Regions from separate parts of the Ruegeria sp. HKCCD6428 genome, predicted to be linked through region 1. Evidence: riboswitches for the same ligand, from Rfam matches in the RefSeq annotation. Region 1 holds a riboswitch; each other region holds the start of a gene.
The links. Region 1 has a riboswitch for cobalamin ahead of GS620_RS00320 (DUF1636 domain-containing protein). Riboswitches for the same ligand answer to the same signal wherever they lie in the genome.
Positions count from the first base shown of each region.

Region 2: another riboswitch for cobalamin. It lies ahead of GS620_RS17220 (aromatic ring-hydroxylating dioxygenase subunit alpha); the one in region 1 lies ahead of GS620_RS00320 (DUF1636 domain-containing protein).
Region 3: another riboswitch for cobalamin. It lies ahead of GS620_RS17595 (hypothetical protein); the one in region 1 lies ahead of GS620_RS00320 (DUF1636 domain-containing protein).

Region 1 covers NZ_WVQX01000001.1:64,164-71,533, reverse strand. The annotation lists gene GS620_RS00335 (protein-L-isoaspartate O-methyltransferase) at 1-394, opposite strand, end outside; tRNA gene GS620_RS00330 (tRNA-Cys) at 620-693, shown strand; gene GS620_RS00325 (SLC13 family permease) at 1,322-3,178, shown strand; cobalamin riboswitch at 3,406-3,613, shown strand; gene GS620_RS00320 (DUF1636 domain-containing protein) at 3,705-4,076, shown strand; gene cobW (cobalamin biosynthesis protein CobW) at 4,078-5,133, shown strand; gene cobN (cobaltochelatase subunit CobN) at 5,139-7,370, shown strand, end outside.
Region 2 covers NZ_WVQX01000008.1:147,662-155,031, reverse strand. The annotation lists gene GS620_RS17225 (hybrid-cluster NAD(P)-dependent oxidoreductase) at 1-238, opposite strand, end outside; gene GS620_RS17220 (aromatic ring-hydroxylating dioxygenase subunit alpha) at 244-1,497, opposite strand; cobalamin riboswitch at 1,579-1,783, opposite strand; gene GS620_RS17215 (hypothetical protein) at 2,049-2,300, shown strand; gene GS620_RS17210 (hypothetical protein) at 2,309-2,533, shown strand; gene GS620_RS17205 (DUF3833 family protein) at 2,563-3,105, opposite strand; gene GS620_RS17200 (DUF3833 domain-containing protein) at 3,102-3,719, opposite strand; gene GS620_RS17195 (MFS transporter) at 3,716-4,939, opposite strand; gene GS620_RS17190 (hypothetical protein) at 4,939-5,484, opposite strand; gene GS620_RS17185 (NAD(P)/FAD-dependent oxidoreductase) at 5,438-6,769, opposite strand; gene GS620_RS17180 (SDR family oxidoreductase) at 6,963-7,370, shown strand, end outside.
Region 3 covers NZ_WVQX01000009.1:44,300-51,669, reverse strand. The annotation lists gene GS620_RS17605 (DNA polymerase III subunit gamma/tau) at 239-2,002, opposite strand; gene GS620_RS17600 (dual specificity protein phosphatase family protein) at 2,173-2,685, shown strand; gene GS620_RS17595 (hypothetical protein) at 2,677-3,084, opposite strand; cobalamin riboswitch at 3,175-3,397, opposite strand; gene GS620_RS17590 (hypothetical protein) at 3,468-4,388, shown strand; gene rsgA (ribosome small subunit-dependent GTPase A) at 4,428-5,504, opposite strand; RNA gene ffs (signal recognition particle sRNA small type) at 5,612-5,710, opposite strand; gene GS620_RS17575 (bifunctional 2',3'-cyclic-nucleotide 2'-phosphodiesterase/3'-nucleotidase) at 5,750-7,370, opposite strand, start outside.

The DNA.
Region 1 (7,370 bases):
CGTGGATAATGGCATTGTCCACATCGGCCTCAGCCAACAGGCTTTGCGCCTCGGACGCCAGCGAGTCGTCGCTTTCCACACCAACAACCAACTGGGCCATACGCGCGGCAACCGCAGTGGAATACCCCGTCGCCGGAGCGATATCGAGAATCATCTCGTCGTTCGAAATGTTGAGCGCATCCAGCATTTTAGCAAGCGTTCTCGGCTCGAGCATACAGCGCCCGTTGCCCAGATCGATCACACTGTCGGCATAGGCGGCCTCACGCTGTGCGTCAGGCACGAAGTTTTCGCGCGGGACGTTCAACATCGCCTCAATTATCGGGAACTTTGTAACATCCGAAGGCCGGATTTGCGTATCAACCATAGTGCGGCGCCGGGCAGCGAAATCTGTCATAGGATCTCTCGAGTCATTCCCAAAGTTACCCGGCTTTTGCCACATCCTGAAACGCCCAGCAACGGCCCTGTTGACGCAACCCCCCGCGCCTGTGCGTTTGCGGTTGCGGGCTTCGGCAAATTTCAATCTCGTCGACAAAAATTGCGCGCAATCCTCTGGACGCCCCTTGGGAAAGCTGCTAAAACCCCACGCACACCACAGCAAGTATTTGATTTTGCTTGAAAAGGCGAGTTGGCGGAGTGGTGACGCAGCGGATTGCAAATCCGTCTACACCGGTTCGATTCCGGTACTCGCCTCCAGTACCTCCAATGACTTGCGGTACTTTTTCCCTCCTCGAGGTCCAATATCCAACCAACTATTGGATTTTTCGTATTGTGATCTTGTTCTGTTCCATCCGAATGCGAGCATTCTGGACATATGCCGCCAGCTTGCGTTCAGGCAACACCCGCCGTACTTCCTGGGCATCTTCATCTTGAAATGATCAGAATTGGTGACCTGAACCATTGGTCCCAGCCATTTGGGTACAAACCTTTCTTGTAGTCAGATTGCGATCAGGGACGGCCAAGCAGGCCCTTTGCGCGGTTCACGCAGCGGCAGAATGGTGCTGCAAACAAAGCTGTCGGATTGTCTGTCGTCCATGGCTGGAATTGACCTGCCATTACCTGTGCTGCTTCGACCTGGTTGGGACGGCATCGCGCCTGCGCGAAGCGTGCAGACTGCCTTATGCAATTTGGCCTATCCTTCTTTCTGACGTGTTCGTCCAACGGGGTTCCCGAAAGCATTGCTCAAGCAACAGCTCTTGAGCAATATTATGTCTCACCATCGCCGGAAAACGAAACTTCATGACAACTCGGGAAGGATGAACTAGGACTCTAACAAAGAAAAAGTTCTGGACGTATTGTGGAACACATTGCCTTTACCTTCGAGATGGGGGTCGTTTGCACCCTGCTGGCTTTCACCGTTTTTCTTTTCGTTTCCGAGATCATAAGGATCGACCTTTCCGCCATATTGGTTCTGGTTCTCATAGGCTTGCTCAGCTACGCGCCCGGGCTGGGAAATCTGGCGGATGTCACCCTTCTGTTCGACGGCTTCGCATCCAATGCCGTCATCTCGATCATTGCGGTCATGATCGTCGGGGCCGGTCTGGACAAGACGGGGATCATGAACAAGGTGGCTGCCGTCATCCTCAAATACGGCGGCAAGTCCGAAGGCAGGGTTGTACCAATCATTTCCGGCACCGTTGGCGTCATATCCTCGTTCATGCAGAATGTCGGCGCCGCTGCTCTGTTTCTGCCGGTTGTCAGCCGAATTTCCACACGGTCGGGCATACCGCTGTCGCGCCTGCTCATGCCGATGGGATTCTGCGCCATTTTGGGCGGCACCATGACGATGGTGGGGTCGTCTCCTCTTATCCTGCTGAACGATCTGATCCTGACGGCAAATGACAGTCTGCCGGCCTCTCAGAAAATGGAGCCCTTCGGCCTGTTCTCGGTCACGCCGATCGGTGCGGTTCTGATCCTGACGGGAATTGGTTACTTTCTGCTGTTGGGACGTTGGGTTTTGCCCGAGGCTGAAGGGCCTGACAATACGGGTACCGGACAAGGGACACAGGAATACCTGCAAAGGGTCTATGGCCTCAAAGCCGATGTGTTCGAAGTCGTGGTGCCCGAGGACAGCCCTTTGGTCGGCGAGATTCTGGCCGACATCAACCACGAAAACCACCTGTACATCATTTCCACCTTCTATCGCGGCAAAACCTCGATGGTTCAGGTTTTGACAGCGGAAATTGCAGCGCCGTGTCGGCTGGCCATCGTCGGCCGCCGTTGGGAGGTCGAGAAGTTCGCCGAGAAATACGGGCTGACCGTTCTTCCGGATTTGGACATTTTCGTCGAAGAGTTCGCCCCAACCAATGCAGGCGTGGCCGAGGTGGTCATCACGCCCGACAGCAAGCTGATCGGCAAATGCCCCCGCGAGCTTTTGTTTCGCAAGACCTACGGGATGTCGCTGCTGGCCATTCACCGCGGCGAAGAGACGCTGAGCCATGTCGAGACCGAGGATCACGAATCCACTCAGATCGGACTCGAAAAGTTTCAGGCGGGCGACATGCTTGTGGCACATACCAGATGGGACAACCTGATGCGGATCAAACGAGATCCGGATTTCGTCGTCGTGACGACGGACTTTCCTCAGGACGAGCTGCGGCCGCAAAAAGTCGGCTGGGCCCTGGCATTCTTCGCCATTTCGCTGTCGTTGATCCTGTTCACGGATGTCCGGCTTTCACTCTGTCTTCTTACCGGCGCGGTGGGCATGATGCTGACCCGTGTGCTCAGCGTGGACGAGGCATACCGCGCGGTCGGATGGAACACCGTATTCCTGCTCGCCTGCCTCATACCTTTGGGACAAGCCGTGCAGAACACAGGCACGGCCGCGTGGATCGCGCAGCAGATCATGATAATTCTGGACGGCTGGCCGCTCTGGTCGCTGCAAACCGGCATCGCTGTTCTGGCGACGGCCTTTTCTTTGGTCATGTCCAATGTGGGGGCCACGGTTCTGCTGGTGCCTCTGGCGGTATCGATTGCGGTGGCGGCGGGTGGAAACCCGGCCGTCTTTGCCCTGACGGTCGCCATATCGACCTCGAACAGCTTCATCATCCCAACCCATCAGGTAAACGCGTTGATCATGGGTCCGGCCGGATACAAGGTGATGGATTTCGTCCGCTCCGGCGGAATAATGACGGCGCTGTTTCTGGTCGTCTCGCTGCTCATGATAAACGTCATCTATTAGCGCAAGAGGATCCAGGGGGTTCGGTGGTCTTTACCCATCATCTGGACAGGTTCAGTCGAAGCACCGGTTGGCCATAGTCTACGCCCCTTGCTGAGATACCGTTCGTCGCCCGGCCCACCTCAGGCTGGGTCCCGGCACACCATGCCGCCCATCGACGCCCACAGGTCGCTTTCCATGCCTCTGCATAATTGTTGCGCGCGACTCGCTTGACAAGCAGGCCAGCGGTGCCGCATGTCCCTTTCGTTGGTGTCGGTGACAGCCGATGAAAAGGGAATGCGTCAACGGTCTTGCCGCCAAACGCAGCCGCCCCCGCGACCGTGAACGGAGAGGATGCCCAATGCCACTGGCTCGAAAGCCGGGAAGGCGGGACATCCGACAGAGGCCCGCCTCTGGCATCCGCAAGCCGGGAGACCTGCCAACAACCGAAGTTGAAACCGGGCGGGGTGTTCCGGTGTCGGGTCCATGACCAATCGTGGCCCGCATGAAACCCCGTCCCCCGCGAAGAGGATTTGGGGGGATGAGAGACATGACCGAGACCGCACCAGTCGAGTTGCTGGTCTGTACCACCTGCCGTCGCGGCCTGCCTGTCGAAGATGACGCGCAACGCCCGGGCGCTTTGTTGCACAAGGCCCTGGAACAGGCAGACCTGCCCGACGGTGTCACCCTGAAAGCCGTTGAATGCCTGTCAAACTGCGATCAAGGCTGTTCGATCGTGTTGCGCGGGCCGGGCCGCTGGACCTTCGTGTATGAAAACCTGAACGAAACAGATCATGTCGACGTCATCGTCGACGGCGCGACCAAGTATCTGGCCACGGAAGATGGTTTGGTGAAATGGCGCGAACGCCCCGAACATTTTCGCAAGAACTGTGCCTCGCGCATTCCCCCCATTGGAGCCTGACATGTCGAACCTCGAAAAACTCCCCGTCACAGTGATCACCGGCTTTCTGGGCTCGGGCAAGACCACTTTGGTGCGTCACCTGATGCAGAACCCGCAGGGCAAGCGCCTTGCCGTCGTGGTCAACGAGTTCGGCGATGTAGGCGTCGATGGCGACATCCTGAAATCCTGCGCCATTCCTGATTGCCCGGCGGAAAACATCATGGAACTGGCCAATGGCTGCATCTGCTGCACCGTGGCAGATGATTTCATTCCCACCATCGAGGCCCTGATGGCGTTGGAGCCGCGCCCGGATCATATCCTGATCGAAACCAGCGGTCTGGCCCTGCCGAAACCGCTGCTCAAGGCATTCGACTGGCCTGACATCCGCTCGAAGATCACCGTCGACGGCGTGATCGCCTTGGCCGATGCCGAGGCTGTGGCCGCAGGCCGTTTCGCGCCCAATGTCGAAGCGGTGGACGCCCAGCGCATGGCCGATGACTCGATCGACCACGAAACGCCCCTGTCCGAGGTGTTCGAGGATCAGATCTCGTGCGCCGACATCATCCTGCTGACCAAGCCCGACCTCGCCGGCCCCGAAGGCGTGGCCAAAGCGCGCGAGATCATCGCCGCCGAGGCGCCGCGCCCCCTGCCCGTCGTCGAAGTGGCCGAAGGTGCCGTGGACGTGCGCGTTGTGCTGGGTCTGGAAGCCGCCGCCGAGGATGACATGGACGCCCGACCCTCGCATCACGACGGCCATCACGATCACGAGCATGACGATTTCGAAAGCATCATCGTCGAGCTGCCCGAGCAGACCGATCCGGCCCAACTGGTCGCCAATATCGAACGCCTCGCCAATGAACTGAACATCCTGCGCGTCAAAGGGTATGCCGCCGTTCAGGGCAAACCCATGCGCCTGCTGGTTCAGGCGGTCGGCGCGCGGGTACGGCACCAGTATGACCGCCCGTGGGAACCCGGTGAAGACCGTCGTTCGCGTCTGGTCGTCATCGCCGAGCATGACGATATCAAAGAGGCGGAAATCCGCGAAATCCTCGTGGGTGTGCGTGAGGCCGCCGAGTAAGACCCATGCACGTCGTCTTCCGCGAAAGCCACGGGCTCGAGGAAACCGAGACCCCAACCGATCTGGGCCAGAGCCCGGCGGAACTGGTGGTGCTGTCCTTTTCGGACAGCGATCTGGGTGCTTTCGCGGCGGGCTGGCATCGTGGTGGCGGGCCCGAGGGGCGGATGCCCTCGTTGCGGCTGGCCAACCTGACGGCGCTGAAACACCCCCTGTCGGTCGATACCTATGTCGAACAGACGTTGGAGGGCGCCAAGGGCATTCTGATCCGTCTGATCGGCGGGGTGCCCTACTGGTCCTACGGGTTGCAGCAGGTGCTGGCGCTGGCGCAGGCCAAAGGCATCGCGCTGGCGGTGCTGCCCGCCGACGGGCGCGAGGACACGCGGCTGGACAACTATTCCACCCTGCCCGTTTCCACCCTGCGGCGGCTGGCGCATCTATGCGATACCGGCGGCGAGGTCGCGGCACAGGCGGCGCTGGCGCAGATGGCTTTGGCGGCGGGGCTTTATGCCGGGCCGGTGATGGGCGCCAAGACCTTGCCCGAATGTGGCGCGTGGTGTCCGGATCGCGGCGTAATCCCGGTGGAAACCGCGTTCGAAGGTAACGCCAAACGCATCCTCGTCACCTTCTACCGCGCTTACCTGACCTCGGCGGACACCGCCCCGATCGCGGCCCTGATCCGCAGCCTGCGCGCCCGTGGGTTCGAGGCGGTGGGCCTGTTTGCCCCGTCGCTCAAGGCGCCTGTGGCCGCCGACTGGTTGCGGGAACATGTTGTTGCGCTGAACCCATCGGCCATTGTCAACGCCACTTCGTTTTCGGGAAAAGGCGCGTCGGGAACGTCGCCTCTGGACGCGGTAGGCGTGCCGGTGTTTCAGGTCGCTCTCGCCACCTCCCGCCGCAAAGCCTGGGCCGAGGCGGAACGCGGTTTGTCCCCGGCCGATCTTGCCATGCATGTGGTACTGCCCGAGGTGGATGGACGGATCTCGGCGGGAATCGCGTCTTTCAAGGAACCCGGCAAACGCGATCCGCATCTGGAATACGCGCGCTTTGCACATCGGCCCGAACCGGACCGGATCGAAGCGATCATCGACCGTGTATCGGGCTGGCTTGCATTGAACGACAAACCCAAGGCAGATCAGATTCCTTCGTTGGTCCTGTCCACCTATCCCGGCAAAGACTGGCAGATGGCCCATGCGGTTGGCCTCGACGCGCTGGCCTCGGCCGAGGCGATGCTGTCCGATCTTGACGAAGAAGGCTATGACATCGCGACAGGCGAGCTGATTGCCGACACTCTTCTGGACGCACGGATTTCGTGGTCGCTCGGGGATTATCAGGATGCGCTTGCGGAATTGCCCGAGACCCTGCGCGCCGGTCTGCACGCCGTTTGGGGCGCGCCCGAAGATGATCCGGCCTGTGCCGATGGGGCCTTCCATTTCACCGCGCTTCGGCGCGGCAAGGCGCTGGTCGCGCTGCAACCCGAACGCGGCACGCCCGAGTTGCGGGATGACGACTATCATGACCTCTCGCGCACCCCGCGCCACGGTTATGTCGCCTTCTATCTGTGGCTGCGCAAAGGCTTGGGTGCCGATGCGCTGATCCATATCGGCGCGCATGGAACGCTGGAATGGTTGCCCGGAAAATCGGTCGCCTTGTCAGCCGATTGCTGGCCCGAGGCGCTGATCGGCGATCTGCCAGTGATCTACCCGTTTATTGTGAACGACCCGGGCGAGGCCGCGCAAGCCAAGCGCCGGATCGGAGCCGTCACGCTGGGCCACATCCCGCCCCCGATGAAGGACAGCGGCACGCCGGATCGGATGGTGCGGCTTGAATCGCTGCTGGATGAGTTTTCCAACGCCGACGGGCTTGACCCCAAACGCCGCGACCGCTTGCAGGAAGATATCCGTGATGAAGCGCAGGCGATAGGGCTGGAAAGCGATCTTGGCCTCGATCAGGCAACCTGCACCGCCGAGGCCATCACCCGCATCGATCGCTTTGTCTGTGACATCAAGGAAAGTCAGTTTGGCGACGGGCTGCACATCTTCGGGCGCGTGCCCGAGGTGACGGGCAGTTTCGATCCGGCCCCTTCGGCCCACGCCGAACGCGACGCGCTGATCAAAGCGCTCGAAGGCAAGCGGATTGATGCCGGGCCTTCGGGGTCCCCCTATCGTGGCCGGTCAGATGTTCTGCCCACCGGGCGGAACCTTTACACCACCGATCCGCGGTCGGTTCCGACCCGTGCG
Region 2 (7,370 bases), on a different contig from region 1:
ACCGCGGCCGCGACGGCGACGATGAGATCGTGTAGGTGCGATGCACAACGCCTCCGGGCTGGCCGGGCGCCGGAATCTCGAGCGTCAGGAACTGACCGGGGTGATAGGCGAACTGCGCCCCCGAGGGGGCCCGGAACGAAAAGCTGGCGGTGTTCGGCATCTCGGGCACGACCGAGACACATTCCAGCATCTCTCCATCCTGCCAGATGTTGGAAGAAAGCGAGTTCAGGTCTTTCATCAGACTTACTCCGCCGCCAGGGAGTCAGGGGCCAGGCGGGCCGAAACTGTGTTGCAATACCAATCCACGAATTGCAGCACGCCGGATTCCTGAATGGCTGAATACGGGCCGGGCACATAGGCCGGGCTGTTGATGCCCTGCTGGTTGTCCTCGACCACCTGACGGTCTTCGTCATTCGTGGCGACCCAGACTTCGGTCAGGCGTTTCACGTCATAGTCAACGCCTTCAACCGCATCCTTGTTGACCAGCCATTTGGTCGTGACCTCGGTCTCTGTCGGGCTGATCGGCGTAACGCGGAAAACAATCGAGTGATCGGCAAGAAAGTGGTTCCACGTGGTCGGATAGTGGAACTTCAAAAGCGATCCCGCATCCGCAAAGGGCGACCGGCCCAACCAGCGGCGCACGGCGGATCTCCCGTCCATCGTATAGCTCTCGGCCCCTTCTTTCAGCGGCATCCGCGCTAGTCGATATTGCCCGTCCTCGTGCAGATAGAACTGCGATGGCATGCCGGCAGCCTGGCACCTGTCGAAATGGGCTTGCATATAGGCTGGGGTTTCACCGCCTTCGATCCCCGTCACGCCCGGATCATCAGGGAAGGTCCGGCACAGCGCAGGGTGGTTGCCGCCGCAGTGATAGCACTCGCGATTGTTTTCCCAGACCAGCTTCCAGTTGCCGTTCTCGATGATCGTGCTTTCGAAGGCGACCTTGGCATTCGCAAGATCATGCGGCTTAAGATACGGGCGCGCGATATTGGCGAACGTGTCAAAATCCGGGGCGACATCCGCCAGACAGATGTAAACCAAGCCGGCAAGCTCGCGGCAATGAACCGTCTTCAAACCATGCTGTCTGGGATCAAACTCCGGCCCCATGTCGCGGGCCCACAGCAATGAGCCGTCAAGCTCGTAGGTCCATTGATGATACGGGCAAACCAGCTTCGGCGCGTTGCCTTTTGCCGCCTTGCATATGATCGAGCCGCGATGGCGGCAGGTGTTGTGAAACGCCCGGATCTGGTTGTCGGCGCCGCGCACGATGATCACGCGATAGGCACCCACGTTGTACGTTACGTAGTCGCCGGCTTTCACTAGTTCGCAGGCCGGAATGGCAAAGAGCCATTCGCGATAGTGGATGGCTTCCAGGTCGGTCTGAAAGATCTCGGGGTCGGTGTAAAAGGCCCGTTCCAGAGCATAGCCCGGGATTCGACGCGCCAACAGGTTTTGGACATTGTTCACTTCTGGCTCTCCTGCCGCGCCCCGCGGCATTGCTTGGGCAGATGACAGGGAGGAACCGTCCGGAGGCGCGCGAGGACCACGTCCGAAACCCGTGCCCCCACCGCCACCCGCGGTTTGACATATCTGCAAGGCTGGTTTCCGGACTTGAAAGGGGCTTGCACCCGGTTGCGACACCTTCCCGGGATCCTCGTCCCAGTGGTTGATTGTCGAACCTGACCTTTCTTACCGTTGCGGGGGCAGTGCCGGAATTCCACCGGCTTCCCAATTCTCCGCTGTCTGAGAATCAAACAGCGGCACCTCACGATGGCAGCCTACTTTTTACCCGCTTGGGCGCTGAAATGCTTGCGACATTTCCGGTTTCAAAACAGACATAGAAATATTCCGGCAGAGTGGACGGCGCCGGGACCACAGTCCTTGGCACAGGGGCGTGGCAGGCTCGCCAGCATGGCGTTTTGCGGTGGCCGATGGCCTTGCGATGGATGCGGCCACGTCTGACATCCGCGCCGTAAAATTGACCCCCAACCGCGACGGCGAAGGCCGGCTGCTCTGATCAGAAACCAAACGCTGCGCGTCGCCTGAGCATGGCTGAAAAAGAGAGTGTCGGGCCAAGTGAAGGAGGTTTGCAGCAGGCCCTTTTGCGTAAAGTTGATCCGTTTGGGATAGTGCTGGCTTTCAATGGGGCAGGTGAAGAATGCGAATATCCGTCATGCGAGAGTTGTCAGTCCACCCTGTCAACGGCCGGTAGAAAACCTCATTTTGTCTATAAAAAATTGTCTTTTTCGGGAAAAACCATTACGTTTTCCGAAAATGGTGGAAAACACCGGAGGCAGTAAGAGAGCAGATGCCAAAACCGAAAACAGGTGTTTTGCGGACAACAGTTCCTTCGCGCCTCATGGGAAAACGGGATGGTCTGTTTTTCCTCTGGGGGCAGATAGAACGCGCGCGCTTGAAGGTCGAGGGCGGCGAACGCGCCGAGGGCGCAGCCTCGGACGGGCCAAGGGCAAACACGGCCGGTGAGGTCAAGGGATCGACGACAGCATTGGTGGACGAGTTTATTTTCTACTGACTTTTGTGATGAAACCGGGCCTGGCGGCCCTATTTCTTCTCGAAGAACAGAATGACTTCACCCAGACGGACGCCATAGCGTGAGACATACGCGCGGTTCAGCAGACGGTCGTCATCCAGCAGCCACATCCAATCGTCGAATTTGACACGCATGGTCCCGTCCTTGATCGGCAGGTCGATCTTGTATTTCCAGTTGAACGTATCCCCGCGTTCAATCCCGCTGGCGGTACCCAGTACGCCAGGCGCCGTACCGGTCCACGTATCCTCTCCGGTTTTGGTCAATGTCCAGATGCGTTGTTCCGTCGCGCCATCGTCGTAGACGAAGTCTTCGACCAGGGTCAGGGTTTCGCCGTCCCATGTCCCGTCGATATCAACCGTGAATCTGCGGGGGATATTTCCCAGAACATCCTGAAACTGACCGTAGGCCACTGTTTTGCCTTCGAAAAATTCCTCGAGGTTCAACTGTCGGTCCGACAGAAACGTTTTTGGTACCTTCGGTTTGCCGGAGCAGGCCGCCAAAACTGCAAGGCTTGCGATGGCAATGCAGGCGATGAAAGAGCGAAAGGTGATCATTGCAACGGTTTCCCTTCCGAAGTCGCGTCATACCCGTTTGACCCACTTGGATGAATCGGTTTCGATCTGGGGCTTGGACGCATTGTGGCGATCAGTTCCGCGACCTTGACGCCAAACTTGCGCATCTCGGACCGGTTCATGATGACGCCGGTTTCTGTCAGGTACATCCAATCGGTGACGTCCAGCGTATGTCCACCAGCGTCATCTGGCAGAATGATACGATAGGTCAGTTTCACCGTGGACCCCGAGATGATGCCCTGACCTTCGCCCACGATATCATCCGCCATTGCCGTGAACGTGTTGCCGGTTCCCAGCGTCAGGTACCATTTGCGGGTCATCTGTTTTCCGTTGGAATAGGTGAAGTATTCGGTCAGCGTGCCCGAGTTGCCTTTCCATTCGCCGGACATGCGCGCGACAAAGCTGTTCGACATTTTGCCGTTGGGGCCATAGATCAGGCCCTCGGACAAGATCTCTCCGTTCAGGTGTTTTTTCAGGGAAAAATCTGGCCCGGTGCCGCTGTAATCTGACGGCGATTGCGCGCGAAAGCTCAGCAGCCTTGCACGGATGAAGACAGCGGTCAGAAGGACCAGAAGGATGATGGTGAAAGCGTTCATTTGCTTGTGACCTCGGTGGGCAGGGTCAACACCATCCCGAACGCTCCGACTTTCAGGATACAGGGCAGCACCGCATAGGCAAGATTGAGTGTATCCAGCGCCTGTGCGGAATTGGTTTGACCGGGGGTGAAACCGCTGCGTTCCAGCAGCGGCAGAGTGAAAAAGGCAGCCAGGGCGAGGCCCAGTTTGCCAGCGAAGGACCAGACGCCAAACGCGGCTGATGCGTTCAGCCCGGCCCGGGTAAGGACGATCGAGAACATGGCCGGCAACACGACCATATCTGCGCCCAGCGCCGCGCCCGAGGCGAGACAGATCATTGCAAAACCCGCAAGATTTCCTGCACTCAGTGTGGCAGCGCCGATAAAGCCGGCAATCGAGAGCGGCATGGCGATGATCAGAGTCTGTTTCGGGCCAATTCTGTTGCTGAGCTTTGCCCAGAGCGGGACGCTCGCGCCTGCGCTCAGGAAAAACAGGATCAACAAAGGACCCGCCTTGCCCGGCAGTTGCAGCCGGTCTTCCACAAAAAACAGAAACAGGGTGGAGGTTATGGCAACCGGGAGACTGTTGACCAAAGCCAGCGCAAGAAGGCGCAAGCCACCGGCCTGACCCAGCCCTGCAAAGGACAGGCCTGATCCGGTGATCGGTCTGCGACGCCAGATCGGGATCGTCAGTATCAGGGTCAGAACGGACAGCAGCCCCAGAAACGCTCCGAATGCGGGGTAGCCTTGGGAGTGTGCCCCGAAAGCAACCAACAGGGCCGGAGCGCTGGCTGCGATGACCACCCCGGTCAACTGCCCGCCTTCACGATAGGCGGCCAGTGTCATCAGCTCTTGCGGATCGGTTTGCTTCGCCAGAGTTGCGCTGCGACCATACAGAAGAATGGTTCCCAGGCTGTACGCCGAGAACAGCAAGATCAGGATCGCGACCAGTTCCGGCACGCTGGCACCCTGCGGCAGATTGAAAAGCAGGGGAAACCCGATTGCCAGCCCCAAAGCCGCCATCGCCGCAAATGCAAGCTGGCCGCCGGGCCATCGGTCGATTGCCCAACCGATCAGCGGATCCTGCACCAGATCCACCAAACGGATCACCAGCAGCACCGTACCAATGACCCCAAGGCCAATACCCAGGTTCACGGCTGCAAAGCGCGGCAAGTGGATATAAAGCGGGATACCCGCCGCAGCGAGCATCAACGCATAGAGACTGACCCGGGGATAGAGCATCACCGCCCCTGTAGCCTGCGCGTGAAGGACGCGGACCGCGTGTTGTCTCCCAGGAACACGGACATGAAACTGCGCTTGATGCCCGGATACGCCATGGTGCAGGTCTTTTGCCCGTTCAGCCAGAAACTGACCTTGTCGGGACCATCAGAAACCGCCAGATAGCTGTCCCCTTTTGCCACGGCATTGAAACACCGGTTCAGTTGGTCGCGAACGGGTGCTGACCGGCCGATGCGGTCCATCTCGTCCAGGGTCGAGTTGACCAGCGCTTTCTTCTTGATGTTCTTGCGATAGGTCAGTTGCAGGGCGATATCTTCGCTCCAACTGAACGGCGCACCTTTGGGCGTGTAGAGTTTGGCGTCATAGATTGGCAAACCCAGATAGCGGAACGTCGCGGTTCCGCGCAGTTGGGCATCGTTCAGTTCTTCCGTGACCGGCGACGCGACCAGCCCATTGGGGATCAGCAAGGAAAGTGCAAGAAACGCTGTGCGCCATATCGCCTTATTCAGCGGCAACAGATAGGGCCGGGTCTTTCCCAGGAATGCCATTGTCAGCTCCGATGGTTTGCGGGGCGCCATTTATTCGAGCAACGACATGCATCGCGCTGGCTATCCCGTCTTCGTGAAATCCGTGCCGGTTGTAAGCACCGGCAAACCAAGTTCGGTTCTGTCCCTGCATCTCGCGGATTTGCCCTTGCGCCTTCAGGGCGGCCTTGTCGAAGACCGGATGGGCAAATTCAACCTGGTCATAGATCTTTTCCGCGGGAATTTCTGATGAAGCGTTCAGCGTTACAAACAGCGGGTCACTGTCCGGAATGTTCTGAAGCCGGTTCATCCAGTAGGTTACCCCCACATCTCCGGCTTGCGAACGATAGGTCCAGCTTGACCAGCAGGCGCGCCGCTTTGGCATCTGACCTGGGTCACAATGCAATGTGGCCGTATTGGGCTGGTAGCGGATTGCGCCCAATGCAGCGGCTTCCGCGGGGGTCGCGCCATCACCCAAAATGGAAAGCGACTGGTCCGAATGGGTGGCCAGGATGATTTCATCGAACTGATCCACGGCGCCCTGGCTGTGGATGGTGACGCCCATCTCGTCACGGGATACATTCTGAACAGGGCTGGCCAGACGTATTTCTGCCCCCCGCGCACGAAGGGCCGCGTCGATCCGGCGGACATACTCTATGCTGCCGCCTTTGACCGTGTACCATTGATGCTGGTTTGCGCGACCACTTGCAAGCAAAGCGTGATTGCGGAAAAACTGCACCAAAGAGCGTGCGGGGAACTGATCCACGAACTCGACCGGCGTAGACCAGATGGCACCGCACATCGGCATCAGATAATTGTGCCGAAACCAGTGACCCAGCCGCAGTTGGTCCACCAACTCACCAATCGTGGTGTCATCGTCCTTGGCGGCTTCTGGGGCTTCTTTGCCAAACCGCAGGATATCGGCGATCATTTTATAGTAGGCCGGACGCGCCAGATTGCGCTTTTGAGCGGTCAGTGTGCGCAGATTGTTCAACCCGTATTCAATGCGGCCATTGTCGATTGTCGCGCCAAAGCTCATCTCGCTTTCGATCACGGGCACGCCCAGTTTATCAAACAGCCGGGTCAGGTAGGGATATGTCGCATAGTTGAAGACGATGAAGCCCGTATCGACCGGTTGATCCCCGTTCTTTCCGGCCATCACCGTGCGGGCATGGCCACCAAGCCGAGGTTCGGCCTCATAGACTGTCACGTCGTTGTTTTCTGAAAGATAGTAAGCGGCGGAAAGTCCCGAAATGCCTGCACCTACAATCGCGATTTTCTTCCGTACACCCCGGGGTTCGTCGAACATTCCAGCCTCTTTATGTGACAGTTTACAAGAAGATACGCAGGGTAGGCACAAGTGGATCAATCCGATTAGAAGTTTTTAACAGATGCACTACCTTGTGGCTTCTGGTTTGAGCTTCCGTGACCTGCGCTACCGTTTTGATCCGAAGCGGATGCGAGGCCGTATTATGGTGAAACACAACTGAATCGGCCCATACATGAGCAGCTTTGACGGCAAAACCATTTGGATCATCGGCGCAAGCGAAGGGCTGGGTCGCGCTTTGGCGCATGCGCTTGGCCAACAGGGTGCTTCCCTGATCCTGTCTGCGCGCAATCTTGAGCGGTTGTCCGAGCTGTGTTCTGAACTGCCGGATGCGCGCGCGATCCGGTGCGATGTGACCGAGTTAGACTCTGTTCGTTCGGCTGTTGCCGAGGCGGGGCATGTCGACGGGCTGGTTTACAATGCAGGTGCGTATGACCCCATGCGTTCGGCCGAATGGGACACCGAGGCGTCGCTCAGGATGAGCGATGTGAACTATCTGGGTGCGCTACGGGTTCTGGGTGAAACCGTTCCGGGTTTTGTCCGGGCAGGCCAGGGAGAGGTTACTTTGATCGGGTCACTGGCC
Region 3 (7,370 bases), on a different contig from region 1:
AGGTCCGAAAAGCGCAGATCGTCCTTGGCGCGCATATGGCCTGCTGCCGAGACTGATCACACAGGGCAAAGAAAATCTGGGCGTGGTTCGAATGGCTACGCGGCATCCGGATCAGAATTGTCACGGGCCGCCTACCGCTGGCCGGTGTCGCAACAAACGATCTGAGACATGCGGGCGGATGTGTTCGATCGAAACCTCGATCTGTTTCGTTTGAAACAGGGGGTGACGGGCGGTGAGGTCAGTCTTCCTCGAACGGGTCCCACTCGTCTTCAACCTCGGGAAGCGCTTCGGTCTCGACCTTGGCGGCGCGTTGCTCCGGCGTTTCGATCCTGGTGATTTTCGCCTTTGGGAATTGCGCCAGTACCGCCTGCACCAACGGGTGTTTTTCGGCCTCGGATTTCAGAGCCAGCTCGGCCTCGTCCCGTATTTCTGCAATTGTGGGGGCTTCACCGTCCGAGACGATCGAGACAGCCCACCGATTTCCTGTCCAGCGTTGCAGGGCAGAGCCCAACCGTGGCGCCAGATCGGCCGGTGCCTGGGCGGCGGGCGTAAATTCGATTCGCCCGGGTTGATAGGAGACGAGGCGCACGCCGTTTTCCACCTCGACCAGCAACTTCACGTCGCGATTTGTCCGGATCAATTCCACCACGTGATCGAAGGTCGGGTACCGGGCAAGAGCCGTCTGGGAATCCTGCGCCAGGGCTGCAACCGGTGCGCCACCGGCACCGCGAGGGGACGGCGCATAGGTAGGTGGATGGGCCGCGCCAGCCGGCGCCGGACCGGCGCCCTGTCGGGGTATCGAAACGCCGCCATTGGGCCCGCCCGGCGGCGGTGGCGGGGCATCTTGCAACCGTTTGATCAGCTCTTCGGGGCTTGGCAAATCCGCCACATGGGTCAGGCGAATAACGGCCATTTCGGCGGCCATCATGGCGTTGGGGGCTGCCGAGACTTCCTCGAGCGCCTTCAGCAGCATTTGCCACATCCGGGTCAGAACCCGCATCGGCAGAGCCTCGGCCATGTGTTGGCCCCGGGTCCGTTCGTCCGGAGAAACCGTCGGGTCCTGGGCCGCGTCAGGTGTGATCTTTACGACGGACACCCAGTGCGTGATCTCGGCCAGATCGCGCAGCACCGCCAGCGGGTCCGCGCCTTCGGCGTATTGGCCGCTCAACTCGGTAAGTGCTCCGGCGGCATCACCGCGCAGGATCATATCCATAAGGTCCAGAACCCGGCCACGGTCTGCCAGTCCAAGCATTGCACGGACCTGATCGGCGGTCGTCTCGCCAGCCCCGTGCGAAATCGCCTGATCCAGCAACGAGGTCGCATCCCGGGCCGATCCTTCTGCTGCTCGGGTGATCAGCGCCAGCGCGTCTTCGGCGATCTGGGCGTTTTCCGCTTCGGCGATCTTGCGAAGCAGGCCAATCATGTCTTCGGGTTCGATCCGGCGCAGGTCGAAACGCTGGCAGCGGGACAGCACGGTGACAGGGACTTTGCGGATTTCAGTGGTTGCGAAGATGAACTTCACATGCGCGGGCGGTTCTTCCAACGTCTTGAGCAGCGCGTTGAACGCGCTGGTCGAGAGCATATGAACCTCGTCGATGATATAAATCTTGTAACGCGCGCTGGCGGCGCGATAGCGAACACTGTCAATGATCTCGCGGATGTCGTTGACGCCCGTACGGCTGGCGGCGTCCATCTCCATCACGTCGACATGGCGGCCTTCCATGATGGCGACACAATGTTCACACTGACTGCAGGGTTCGGTCGTGGGGCCACCGGTTCCGTCGGGTCCGATGCAGTTCATCCCCTTGGCGATGATCCTTGCGGTCGTGGTTTTGCCGGTGCCGCGAATACCGGTCATGATGAAGGCCTGCGCGATCCGGTCGGCCGCGAACGCGTTTTTCAGGGTGCGCACCATGGCATCCTGACCCACCAGATCGGCAAAGGTTTCCGGGCGATATTTGCGGGCGAGAACCTGATAGGCGGGGCTGGAGCTGTCTGTCATGTCTTCTCGTTGGGATTCGGTGCTTGGGCACAGCGTAGTGGCCACCGTTGCCCGCGTCCACAGCGGGGCGCGATGATTTTTGATTTAGAAACGAGTCGCTTTCGCACTAAACTGCATCAGCGGATTTAATGGCTCATTTTGTAAAGAGTTCTTTGGGGAGGACAGGATTCATGTCGCAGTTGGTGATCTACGCCCTGCAAGTCGGTGGCGGAACGCTGGCGCTGACCTCGATGCCCGGACGCGGCGGAGATTACTCCAGCGATCTGGATATGATCGCAGCCTGGCAGCCGGGGCTTGTTGTTTCGATGACGACGGATGTCGAAATGCTTCAGGACGGGGCGCAGGAATTTGGCAGCGATATTCAAAGCCGCGCCAGCCGATGGGTTCACCTGCCGATCGAAGATTTCGGAGCGCCGACAAAAGCGATTGATGACGCGTGGCCGTCCGTCAGCGCCGCGGCCCGGCACGCGCTTTCCGGCGGAGGTCGCGTATTGGTACACTGCCGCGGGGGATGTGGCAGGTCAGGTATGGTTGTCCTTCGGCTTATGGTCGAATGCGGCGAACGCGCGGACACGGCGCTGCAACGATTGCGGGCGGTGCGCCCTTGCGCCGTCGAAACGGATGCGCAACTGGCCTGGGCCTCTCGGCGCGCCCAGGCACAGGTCAGTCTGGACTCAGATTGAAATCTGCATGGGCGCGCAAGCAGGTTTTCGAGGCCGGATCGTGGAAACTTCGATCATCGCGCAGGGTGGGGTCTTCACGACGCCGGATGGCATCGCACTGAACGTGTTTCCGAAGATCAGGTCGGCATAGCCGTTCAGCGGCTCAATTGCGGTTTCGGGCTGCGTTCCGCAAAAGACACGAATGCTGTCTGATCGCGCGCGGAAAATTGCATGACATCCTTCGGCGCAATGTGACAGCTCGCTGCTGCCCTCAATCTCGAAATCGTCACTTGTGGCCGAGGTCGCCTGGGCCATGGCTTCGGATATCGAGCGCGCCAGCCGCGCCAAAGCGGGACAGGTTTTGCCCGTCCGCTGACATACTGTTGCACTGAATTCATGTGTTTTTGTCTTCCAGATCATCCTGCGCCCTCCGCGCTTGGTGGACAGGATATTGGGGACAGGTGGAACAGCGTGATGCCGTCAGGACCTGCCCGGACACCCCGCCCGAGTTTCGGTTTCGTTTCCGATGGCAGGTCTCCTGACTTGCGGGTCATCGCTTTGCCGACCTTCCCAGCCTTCGGGGCCAGTGGTGTTTCGGCATCGCTTACCGCTTACAGTTGCGGGGGCAGTCGCGGATTTGGTTGTTGCCTGCATGACCAGACATTACCGCACCGTGTTCCCTTTTCATCCCGACCCCTTGTGGAGGCCGGAAACCATCACACAACCGCTAGCGTTTGAGCACGCATCGAGTCAAGCCGATCTTTTGACCGGACGCTTGGTCATGCTGGATACGGTGTCGGTTCATGCATAGTGTCGAGGGCGTTGAGGTTCGGAAACCGGATTTACCAAGCCCAAAGCCAGAGATCATGTTGGACACAGAGCAAACGGTATTGACCGAAGAGTTTTGCTTTCCGTCCGGGCAGAAAACACTGTCTGCACGGTTGTACAGCCCGCTGACCTCGCCCGAAATCGTCGTCGTGCTGAACAGTGCAACGGGTGTGCCGCGCGATTATTACCGTCATTTCGCACGATGGCTTGCTGCCGAGCAGGGTATGGCCTGCCTGACCTATGACTATCGCGATTACGGGCATTCCTTGACTGGCCGCCTGAAAGACTCGCGTGCGACCATGGCGGATTGGGCCTTGATCGACATGCCCGCGGCACGGGCGGAAATGCGCAGACGGTTTCCCGATTCGCAGCATTGGACCATCGGTCATTCGATCGGCGCGATGTTGGGGCCTGTGCAGCCGGATATCGATCTGATTGACCGGATGATCTGTGTGTGTTCGGGGCTGGTAACCCTAAGCGACCATCCATGGCCCTATCGTGGTTTGGCAGGATTGTTCTGGTATGGTCATGCGCCGCTTTTGGCCCGAGCCCTTGGCTACCTTCCCGGAAAGGCGATCGGGTTCGGCTCGGATCTGCCGGCATCGGTCTATTGGCAGTGGCGCAAATGGTGTACCGCGCCTTTGAATTATGTGCCTGAAATCGGGCATGAGTTACCTGCGGCGCAGTGGAAGGATTCTGGAACGCCCGTGGATTTGTTCACCTTCGAGGACGACCAGATGGTGCCGCCGGAAGCGGTTTGGCGGCTTGCGGATCTTTACGGCCCCGATGCCAACCGCCACCTGCTGAGCCCCGCCGATTTCGGGTTGCCCGAGGTTGGTCATATCGGAGCATTTGCCCGGCGCAATGCAGCGGTTTGGCCGCGACTGATCGCTTGATCAGACGCGGCGCAGAACGGGCCAGGCCCCGTCCAACAATCACCGGTTGCGAAGTTTCTTTTCCTTTATGACGCCACGGACCATCTTGCCGAACGCTTTGTCCCGCGCCCGGGACTGCGCGACGGTTTCAGAATTGCGCTGATCTTCGCGCCGAAGCTTGCGCCACCGGTCCAATCGAGCCGGATCAAGCGTGCCGTGGCTGATCGCCTCTTGCACGGCACATCCGGGCTCGGAGCTGTGCTGGCAATCCGAAAAACGGCAGTCCCGGCTCAACTCGACAAGGTCCGAGAAAACGTCGTCGATCCCGTCCTGAGCGTCCAGCAGGCGCAACGCGCGCATTCCGGGTGTATCGATCAACCAGCCGCCGTTGCGCATCCGGTGCAATGCGCGTGCGGTCGTCGTGTGTCGGCCCCGCGCGTCATCCTCGCGAATGTCCGAGGTGGCAAGATCCTGATCGGTCATGGTATTGGCAAGTGTCGTCTTGCCAACGCCCGACGAACCAACCACGGCTCCGGTCTGGCTTTTGGGGCACCAGGACAGAACCTTTTCAACCTCTGCCGGGTCCAGCGCGTTGATCGCCAGAACCGTCAGGAACGGGTCCAGTGATTGCACCTGTCCCGAGAAACTGTCAGGGTCCGCCGATTTGTCGGCCTTTGTCAGAACGACGACCGGGTAACACCCGGCCTGATGCGCAAGCGCCAGATATCGTTCCAGCCGGGGCAGGTTGAAATCGGCATTGCACGAACTGACGATGAACAACACATCGACATTGGCTGCGATCAGTTGCATTGCGGCGCCTGTACCGGCGGCGCGTCGGTGCAGCAGGCTGCGCCGGTCGAGCAAATGGCGCACGCGTTTGTCGTCATCGGCGAGAACCCAATCGCCAACGGCATAGCTGCCGGTCGTTTGATCGGGGGTCAGCAACGGGACTTCGCCGTCAGGGTTCAGCCCGATCAGGCGGTCCCGATGAACGGAAGTGATGCGAAAAGGTGTGCAGGAAGGATAAGCCGCGTGTTGCGCAGCAAAGTGAGAGGACCATCCCAGGTCCGAAAGTGCAAGAAACATTGGTTTGCCTGTCGTCAGAAACAGCACTCCCGACGGATGGCGATCGCTCATCCCCGGGTCATGTGTTCAGGCAGTCAGTCGATACCGTGAGGTCAGAACCGTGCTGCCCGAAGGGTCTTTGCTACAATCATAAAGCCCTCCTGCGGCCAAGGTTCGTAAAGTGAGAGGTTGGACATCGACCCAAGCGGGGCTCGTTGTGGCTGCTTCCTTCCGGACCTGACCAGGTTGGCGAGGCGCTCGCCCGCGCCAACCTCTCGACTCTGGATATAGGGAAGGCTTCGGCAAAAGACAACCCGTCAGAGCGTCAGCCGAATGCGTGCAAAACCGTTTTCGTCAGGTTCCAGAATCTTGGGGGCAAACCTGTTCAATTCGTCGACATACTTCAAAGCACCGGGGCCGGTCCGAAGAATGGTCGTCACCCCCGATTTCGGCATCAGAGAGAACGGATAAGGTTGTCGGGCCAATGGGTCGGGTGGCAGGCGGTGCGTCATGTAATCCCGCAAAATGTCCCGGATATCCAGCGGGGGCAGATCGATGGCCGGGGCCGATGACACATGCGGGAAATGTCCGCCCCCGCTTGCGCGATAATTATCGAGCGCAACGACAAATGCCTGATCGGGTTGCACGGCCTGGCCTGCGCAAGTCAGATGATGCACCCGCCTGTGGCCGGGATGGATCATTTGCCCCCCGACATCGTAACGCGCCGGTTGCGACGGGTCGATCTGATAGGACAGGCCAAAGATGACATCGAAATTGTATCCCGCCCGATCCCGGTCGAACAGCTCTGCCTCGGCGTCGGGGAATTGTTGGTTGAATGCGCTGGCCGACATCTCCAACCACTCCAGCAGCTGCGCGCCCGTGATCTGAACCGCGCGCAACTCGTTGGGAAAGACATGCAGGTCCGCCACGTGACGCAGACAGATTTCACCGGGCGGCACGTCCGTATAGTGCCTGGGGCCAGAGCGTCCGCCGCATTTGGCCGGTGACGCGGCTGACAACAGCGGCAGCTCTGCAAGCGTGGTGCCGTGTAAGAAAGGGCGCAACGCGGCTGCCTGTGCGGCTGCCACAAGCGTCAATCCACGATCCGGCGCACAGAAACTGAAATGGCTGTGCAATGTGTCCGAGACGCGCGCAACGGGCGCGGCCATGTCCTGACGGGTCTGCTGATGTGCGGGTTCAACCAGATGCGCGATTTCCAAATCTTCGCCAATCGCGGTGCCGTCCACCGAAACCAGGCGCAATTCGGCGTGGCTGTCGACAACGCGCTGCCTCGACTCGTGCTGTAGGGTAACGACCAGATCGATTACTCCAAGATATGCGCCTGCCGAGCCGGGCATGACAACCGGCGTTCCATGCACCAGCCCTTTCACGTAATCCACATTCGGGGTTTGCGCGCCGGTGCGTGCGGGAAGGGTCAGGTGAGTGTGCCCGGCGACAACAGCGTCGATGCCCTCGATCGCGGCCAGGGGAATAACGGCATTTTCAGTGTCGGTCGCTGCGTCCGGGTGTCCAAGCCCGGAATGGGCGAGCGCCACGATCAGATCGCACCCCTTTTCGCGCAAGATACGCGTCAGGGACCGTGCCGCGACAACGATGTCGTCCGCCGCTACGGTTTCGTTCAGATTGTGTTCTTCCCAACGCGTCGTCTGCGGCGGCAGAACCGAAAACACGCCGACGCGAATGGGCACATCCTTGTTTCCCACTCTCACGACACGGTCAAGGATCGTAAAACGCTGCCATGATTGTTGTTCTCCGGACCGATGAAGATTGCCGCACAGAACCGGGCACGGGGCTTGTGCAAGGGTCTTGTCCAATGTCGGCAGCCCGAACCCGAAATCATGGTTGCCCAGACCAATCGCATCATAGTCCAGCGCCTTGAATGCCTGCATCATCGGGTGGGGATTGTCGTTCCGAACG